Regions from separate parts of the Viridibacillus sp. NPDC093762 genome, predicted to be linked through region 1. Evidence: riboswitches for the same ligand, from Rfam matches in the RefSeq annotation. Region 1 holds a riboswitch; the other holds the start of a gene.
What was found. A riboswitch is a leader RNA that binds a small molecule or an ion and turns the genes downstream of it on or off. The one in region 1 is predicted to bind thiamine pyrophosphate.
Positions count from the first base shown of each region.

Region 2: linked by a shared signal. The riboswitch ahead of ACQKM9_RS00750 (ABC transporter substrate-binding protein) and the one ahead of tenA (thiaminase II) in region 1 are both predicted to bind thiamine pyrophosphate.

Region 1 covers NZ_JBNNUK010000008.1:79,714-83,909, reverse strand. The annotation lists gene ACQKM9_RS11975 (putative RNA methyltransferase) at 1-54, opposite strand, end outside; gene ACQKM9_RS11970 (MATE family efflux transporter) at 282-1,652, opposite strand; TPP riboswitch at 1,821-1,925, shown strand; gene tenA (thiaminase II) at 2,023-2,712, shown strand; gene thiM (hydroxyethylthiazole kinase) at 2,712-3,521, shown strand; gene thiD (bifunctional hydroxymethylpyrimidine kinase/phosphomethylpyrimidine kinase) at 3,518-4,196, shown strand, end outside.
Region 2 covers NZ_JBNNUK010000001.1:167,037-171,232, reverse strand. The annotation lists gene ACQKM9_RS00760 (ABC transporter permease) at 1-283, opposite strand, end outside; gene ACQKM9_RS00755 (thiamine-binding protein) at 280-573, opposite strand; gene ACQKM9_RS00750 (ABC transporter substrate-binding protein) at 587-1,579, opposite strand; TPP riboswitch at 1,684-1,793, opposite strand; gene ACQKM9_RS00745 (hypothetical protein) at 1,820-2,020, opposite strand; gene ACQKM9_RS00740 (hypothetical protein) at 2,100-3,563, opposite strand; gene ACQKM9_RS00735 (hypothetical protein) at 3,746-4,075, opposite strand; gene ACQKM9_RS00730 (S8 family serine peptidase) at 4,195-4,196, opposite strand, start outside.

The DNA of each region.
Region 1 (4,196 bases):
CGCATGATTCTCTCTCATATTATTAGCACTCTCTACTTTTCTCGGCAATGCCATGCCTAACACCTCGTTCATTAATCTTCTTTACCAAGTATACAAAACAAAGTGTTGGTTGGCTAAAGATAAAATATCAAGGGTCTTGCATAACATCTTGATAATAGGGATACTTACGAACAATGAGTAATCTTTTTATAATAAAAAAATCACTGATGACTTTATGCCATCAGCGATTAAATTCTCAAGTAATACTAATCTATCACTTGCAAAACTCACATCTAATCAATTTACTTCGTTTTATCAGGCGCAACGAGAGCATATCTTTCCCAGCGACGACTTTTCCATCTAAAGAAAACAAGAATAGCTCGGAACCATTCATCCGCTGCAATTGCCAACCATACACCTATTAGACCCATATCTAATTGGAATACAAGTAAATAGCCAAGTGGTAAGCTCATGCAAACCATTGAGAAAAATCCGATGACTAATGGATATTTAGCATCACCTGAAGCACGCAATGAATTAATAATCGTAATATTAAATGTACGTCCTGTTTCTAACAAAATACTACACATTAACACTGCCGCACCAATTTTTATAACCTCTGGATTATCAGTAAAGAGACGCATTAGCGGATAGCGGAAAATAACCACCACTGTGACCATCACTAGTGTAAATATAATCGCCCATTTCAGACTAACCCACAATTGTTTATACGCTGCATCCTTTTCATTGGCACCAACGTAACGGCCAACCATAATCGCAGTTCCTGTTCCAATCGCTATAGCAAATAAATAGGTGAACATTGAAATATTATAAGCGTATTGCCGAGCTGCTAGTGATTCTGCACCTAAATACGTCACGTAGTATAAAAAGACAATTTGACAACCTTGGTACATCACCTGCTCAAATGCAGATGGAAGCCCAATTTGCAAAATCTTACCGATGTATTCTTTTGATAATGAAACGTAGTATTGAAATTTAATACGTACCTCTAGCGCTTGATACAATAGCCAGAAGAATACTAATAGAGCCAAAACACGACTGACGACTGATGAAATTGCCGCACCTTGCACCCCTAGTTCAGGGAAGCCAAATTTACCGAAGATCAAAACATAGTTCCCTATTACATGAAAAATATTCATTCCAAGCGATACATACATAGTCTGTTTGGTCCAACCATGCACACGAATAATCGCTGCTAACGAGTTGATGATTGCTTGTAGGAAAATTGCTCCCCCAACAATGAATAAATATTTACTAGCATACTCAAGCACATCACCTTGTAAATTCATTGCAATCATAATATTTTTCGAGAAAATCACGAAAGCGATGCTCATTATTGAACCAATAACTAAATTCAAGGAAACGGCTAGTGCTGAAATTTTGGCTGCTTCCAAATAACGCTTAGACCCTAAATATTGAGCAACAACAATCGATGCCCCGTTTCCTATTACTTCTAATATTAAAATTGCTATATGAATATATTGATTGGCTGCTCCTACTCCTGATACTGCATCATCAGACAATGCGCTCAGCATAAATGTATCAGCAAGCCCCATTAACATAAATAAAAATACTTCTAAAAAAATCGGCCAAGTTAAATGAAATAAATTTAATTTCACTTCAGGCTCTTTCACTGTTGCCGTTGTGCCCATCTAAACACCTTGCTTCCCACTATCAAATTCAGATAATTTGTATCTTAACATAGAAATCAGCTCATATCTATGGCTTAATGCCATTTATTACAATCTATTTACTTTGCTTAATTACACCTTGCTAATTCCAATATTTATGTTATATTGATGTTGAAAACTAAATCGCTTTTTAACCACTAGGGGAGTCATATAATTGGCTGAGACGTAGAGTGCTACGGACCCTTGGAACCTGATCTGGCTCATACCAGCGGAGGGAAGTGGCGCTATCAGTCTATTTTGTTTTATTGAAAATGATTGCTCGCCGCCTACTGACACAGATCAGGGGGCGGCTTTTTGTTTTCAAAAACAAATGAACTTGGGGTGCATAAAGATGACATTTTGTGAAGAAGTAAGACAAGAGTGTAATGATTTATGGGAAGGTAGCTTTCAACATCCGTTTGTAAAATCATTAGCAGCAGGTACTTTACCACTCGATATTTTCCAATATTACGTACAACAAGATGCTTATTATTTAACCCACTTTGCAAAGGTGCAAGCACTAGGAGCAGTAAAGGCAAATGATTTACATACTACACAACGTTTTGCCAAACATGCTGAATCAACTTGTATTGCTGAATTGTCACTTCATGAACAATTTTTTACTATGTTGGAAATTACAGATGAAGAGTTTGCTGCATTTGAGCCCGCACCGACAGCATATGAATATGTATCTCATATGTATCGCGCTACAAACAATGGTGATTTAGCTGATACTCTCGCTGCAATACTTCCTTGTTACTGGCTTTACTATGAAATTGGCGACCGCCTAAAAGATTCAAAACCTAATCACCCTATTTATGATAAATGGATTCAAACATATGGCTCTGAGTGGTTCGGAGAATTAGTAGAAGAACAAATTAATCGCATGAATGACCTTGCCAAAGACTTACCCCCTGCACGTATTCAACAACTAAAAGAACATTTCCGTAAAAGTAGTTATTATGAATGGCATTTCTGGGAAATGGCTTGGACGAAACAACAATGGACAATTGGACATTACGAAAAGGAGCTGACTAAATAATGGATCAACAACCTTTCCTTGAAAAGTTACGTGGCGAAAAACCGCTAGTCCATAATATTGCCAATATCGTTGTTGCCAATTTCCAAGCTAATGGTCTCCTCGCACTAGGTGCTTCTCCTATGATGGCGGAGGGAATCGAGGAAGTAGCTGAAATGGCTGCTCTTGCAGACTGTACAGTTCTTAACATTGGTACACTCGATCAAGGAACTGTTTTATCCATTATTGAGGCAGGTAAAAGTGCCAATAAAAAAGGTATTCCTGTTGTTCTTGACCCAGTTGGCGTAGGTGCTAGTGTGTTTCGTAAGAAATCCGTGACAACCATTTTAAAGGAAGTCCAAGTTACGGCTATCCGCTGTAATGTAGGTGAACTTGCTACACTCGGTAATATCGAATGGCAATCAAGGGGAGCTGATGCTGGTGAAGGTCAAATAGATGTACAACTAACTGCTAAACAAGTTGCTAAACGGCTTAACTGTATTGTTGCAGTCACTGGGTTTGAGGATACCGTAACCGATGGCCAAACGACAATTCAAATTGATGGTGGGCATGACTTAATGCCACTAATTACAGGCTCCGGGTGCTTGCTTAGTGCGGTGACAGGTGCATTTCTTGCTGTTTCAGATGGCCATCATTTGCAAGCAACAGCTAATGCTCTATCATTTTACAAACAAGTTGGAGAAAGAGCTGCAAAAACAGCCATTGCTCCAGGCACTTTTGCAGTTGAAATGATTAACAGTTTATATTCTCTTACTTCAGAAGATTTACGTGACAATATGAAAATTGTAGAAAAAGAGGATATTCAAATATGACAAATGTTGCTATGACAATCGCAGGTTCTGATAGTGGTGGTGGAGCAGGTATTCAAGCAGATTTAAAAACATTTCAAGAACTTGGTACATTTGGTACATCTGCAATCACAGCAGTGACTTCACAAAATACACTAGGTGTTCACGACGTTTATGCCGTAGAAGTGAACAATGTAGTCAGCCAAATCAAAGCTGTCCTTGATGACTTCCAAGTAGGAGCTATTAAAACAGGGATGCTTTTTTCAGCAGAAATCATCCACGGAGTAGCTGAAACATTAAAAAGTTATGATCTACCAATGCTCGTTATTGATCCAGTCATGATTGCAAAAGGTGGTGCATCACTTCTATTAAATGAAGCTGTACACTCGATGAAAACTGAGCTACTACCACTTGCAACCATTATTACACCTAATATTCCTGAAGCTGAAGTACTCACAGGATTAACGATTCACTCAGATAGTGATGTAGAGAATGCTGCAAATCGGCTAATTACAATGGGCGCTCAAGCCGTTGTCTTAAAAGGTGGGCACCGCGATACAAAAGATTATGCAGAGGATTTATTTTTATCAGCAAAAGGTGAACGATTCATCATGCGTTCTGAAAGAATCAGCACGAAAGATACACATGGTACAGGCTGTACATTCTCAGCAGCTATTGCAGCTCGTTTGGCACAAGGTT
Region 2 (4,196 bases), on a different contig from region 1:
GTAACGGATAAACAAGTTTCTGCACTTTCGGCATCATATGTAGGGAGACCGCTATGATAAATCCTACGAGGCTTCCAATTGTAAGTCCTAATACTGCCAACTGAGTTGTTGATAAAATATCGGTTGAAAAAGTAGGAATCGCTTTGATTGCCTCTGAAAATATGGCTGTAGGAGCCGGTAACAACCAACCCGGAACTTCTTTTAAGCGAACAATCAATTCCCAACAACATAAAATGAAAAGGAGCAGAAAAATCGCTCCTCCTTTTTCACGTATCCATTTCATTTTCTGTATTTCTCCGTTAATGTACCAAGTGTGATACCTGTTGGTTGATAAAGCATCTTCACTTGAGTAATGACGTTTACACTACCTAGTTCAATCATCTTTTCATTCATTTTTTTGATAATTTCTAGTAGTTCAGAAAGTTCACCTTCCATTGTTGTTTCAAGTGGATGCACTTCATAGTTCACACCAGCATCGTCGATAATTTTGATAGCTGCATCTACAAAAGGTATAACATCCTCGTAAGTTTTTGTTTTTGGAATAATTTGTACACTGATTAATGAATTTGCCATTTCTTTCTCCTCCTTATTGTGGTAAAAATTCGTTTGTGAACGCATTTTCAGGATTGAATTTACCCTCTAATATGTTATTTTCACTCATCCAATTTGCATAGTTTTTCCAAACTTCAAGCTTCTGCTCTCCCCATTGTTTTGCATCATCTTGATATTTGTCAGCTAGCCATTGTTGGCTTTTCTTAACTAACTCTGCATCTAATTCTGGGGCAGCTTTTAGTAAGATATCTGCAGCCGCTTCTGGGTCTTTTATAGCAAATTCATATCCTTGTGAAGTCGCTTTAGTAAATGCTTTCACTGTTTCGGGATTTCTTTGGATCATTTTTTCATTTGTTGTAAGAACTGGAGTATAGTAATCTAGCTTGTCGCTATAGTCTGTTAAATAAAGCATATTTATCTTTTCTCCTCGCAGTTCTGCTTCGACACCTGTCCATGCATAGTAAATCCATGCAAAATCTACATCTTTTTTGACCATTGTAAAGAAGTCTGCATCTCCTGCATTGATAATGTCTAGCTTCTTACTATCTGCGTTTTCAATTTTCATAAGAGAATCAAGCACAGCTTTTTCGATTGGTGAACCCCATCCTCCATATGTTTTACCTTCGAAATCTTTTGGTGATTTAATATTTTTGTCTAATGGGGATGCAAAGCCCGATGTATTGTGTTGAATAATAGCTGCAATTGACACGAGTGGGACTCCTTGAACTCTTGCTTGCGTAATTGATTCTTGCGCTGTGATACCAAATTCGGCTTTTCCTGAAGCTACTAGTTGATCTGCTCCAGTTTCACCTGGTTGAATGATCTCTACATCCAAGCCTTGCTCTTTAAAAAAACCTTGTTCTTTTGCTACATACAAACCAGTATGATTTGTATTTGGCGTCCAATCTAAAACGACGGTTACTTTTTTTAATGCGTTTTTCGAGTCATTATCATTTCCTTTTGACTCATTTGATTGGCAACCAACTAAAGCGAATAATGCTACAAGCAGCAGCATACATTTTTTCATTTCCCTTGCCTCCATCTATATTATTTTGACAAGTTCCATGCAAAAAGAAAAACGCCCGGAACTATTCCGGACGTTAACATACACTCTAAAATTCAATGATACTCGAGATTTTAGCTGATGTTCCCTCCGCTGGTGTTAACCAGATCAGGTTCTAAGGGTCAGCATCTATCGGATACATTCTCAGCTGGCAACACCAGCCCCCCCACATTCTTGCACATATGAACTTTCACACCTATTATATCAAAAAAACAAAAGATTCCAATATTTATTTGGATATGATTGTTTTGGATTGTTGTTGTAAGATTTTGGAATGCGGTGTTTTTGTGTTTGTTGAGGTAACTCGAGTGTTTGTTGCGCTAACTTCGGTGTTTGTTGCGCTAACTTGAGTGTTTGTTGCGCTAACTTCGGTGTTTGTTGCGCTAACTTGAGTGTTTGTTGCACTAACTCGAGTGTTTGTTATTTAGCAGAATATTCACGTCTTAAGCACCCTCTAATTGCTAACTGCTAATATAAAAACAGATTATTTCGCTAGTAAATCTTCACCGAAAATCGATACAGTTTGGCGGTCTGGAACGAATTCATGTCCATTCCATTTCAATATTGTTTCTACATAACCCAACCCATCTGCATGGTATCTACCCGCGATTTTTTGGTATGCCAAAAATTCGTAGTTGCCATCACGCGCGTAATCTATAGGATAGAGTCCGCTAATTGGATCCACCCACCCTTGAATTGGCGCTTTAAGTGTGCCGTCTATATTATAAATTTCAGACAAATAATCTTTCCCTTTATAAGTTAGATCTAAGATATACTTTTTCGCTGGGTAGGAGCTAGTAACACTAACTTTGTAATTATCCAAATAATTAACTTCATATTTTGAAAGTTCATTATAGGCATCCGAGTCAAATACTTGGCGCATTTCCCCATTCACATATGCAAATATATATGCGAATATGATGCCACCACTTCCCCCTGAGTCTATGACAACTAAAATGTCTTCTACATCATTTCCTGTATAATCCCCGAGCGATATAGTGGGATTATAACCTGCATTTTCTTTTAACGGTATTTGTTCATAAAAATTCGTTTTTTCATTAAAAACAACTAAGGTAATATTTTTTAAATATGGACTTCCTTCAGTTCTCTCAGCAGTTAGAAGAATTGTGTCAATTAAGCCATCTCCCGTAACATCGCCTCTTTTTTTATCGATGACGATTTGGGCGATTACTTGGTGTTGCTTCAACTTATTTAAGATTTGCCTTCTCTTTTCTAGTAGGGTTTCTTTAGATGGGTATGGTGAATTAAATGACAACGTTTTATCAATTGAAATAAGTGCCTGTTCTAAATCTCCCGCCTTCATCTGAGCATCCGATAAATAGGACCAATAAAAAGGATAATCATTATTTTTCAATAGATTCTTATAGTACGCTTCTACTTTTTTGAAATAATATGGGTACACATCCTTTGCTTTGACAAGTCTCATACCATTAAAACGATAGACGGCTATTTTATAGGCATCACCCGTATCGTGAACCCAAATAGCTAGCTCATATTTTCCGTCTGAATTTTGGGTACTCGGCATATCTTCAACTTGCAACTTACTATAGACCATATTATTCGTTGGTATATGAATAAAACCTTTGTTTGTCCATTGCAGTAGGTCTAACTTCGACCATATACTGCCTATTTGCCAACCTACAATTAATGTATTTATATTTTTGTTAACTAATGGCACAGCCACTAAATTCGTTATTCCATATCCGCTTCCTTTAATGTCTGCTATTGGAACCCATTCATTATGGTTTTTTTTTAATATCTTTATATAATTTTGACCTTGATAGTTGTACGCTCCGATCATCTCTTCAATATGATCTCCATCTATATCTGCTAGCAGTATTGCTGGCCTTTTTTCCGGTTGTTGTACTTGTAAAATAGTTGCCGTAGAAGGTAAAAATCTCATCATTGTATCTGCATATTCTTTCAATATCCCCCCACCTTTCAATCAATTATATGCGTGCTCCTGTTAGATAATTTGCATCCCCATTGCACTTCTAAAGTGTTTTACCTCTGAGACATAATAATATCCCCTGACTCAATCGAATCAGGGGATGCTTGATAGTCGTATTAAATATATGTGAAATCTATGTGTGACTATACTCGTTCTAATTAATTACCAACGGTGCCCATGGTGCCATGGATTCCATTGATTCCATGGATTCCATGGATTCCATTGATTCCATTGATTCCAAGGATTCCACGGTTGCCATTGATTCCATTGATTCCATTGCTGACCTGGGAACCAGTTTTGACCGTGGCGCCAGTCGTTACCTTGATTCCACTGCTGTCCCCGCCAGAAATTAGAACTTTCGCGTTGCCACTGTCCTCCATGAAAAGGTTGAACCATTCAATTTCACTCCTTTTTCTATTCATTCTTTGTAGGATATGTATGAGAGTGTAAAATGGTCCAAAATAGTGATTAAAAAAAGTGTTTTTCATTACTTTTCCCTTCTTTTTATGTTCCTCTAGCATGCCATTGCTAAAGCAAATGCATTTTTCGTTTAGACGTTAGAAACCCCCTTCTCAAAAGAGATAGGGGGTTCATTACTCAAAAGCGTTT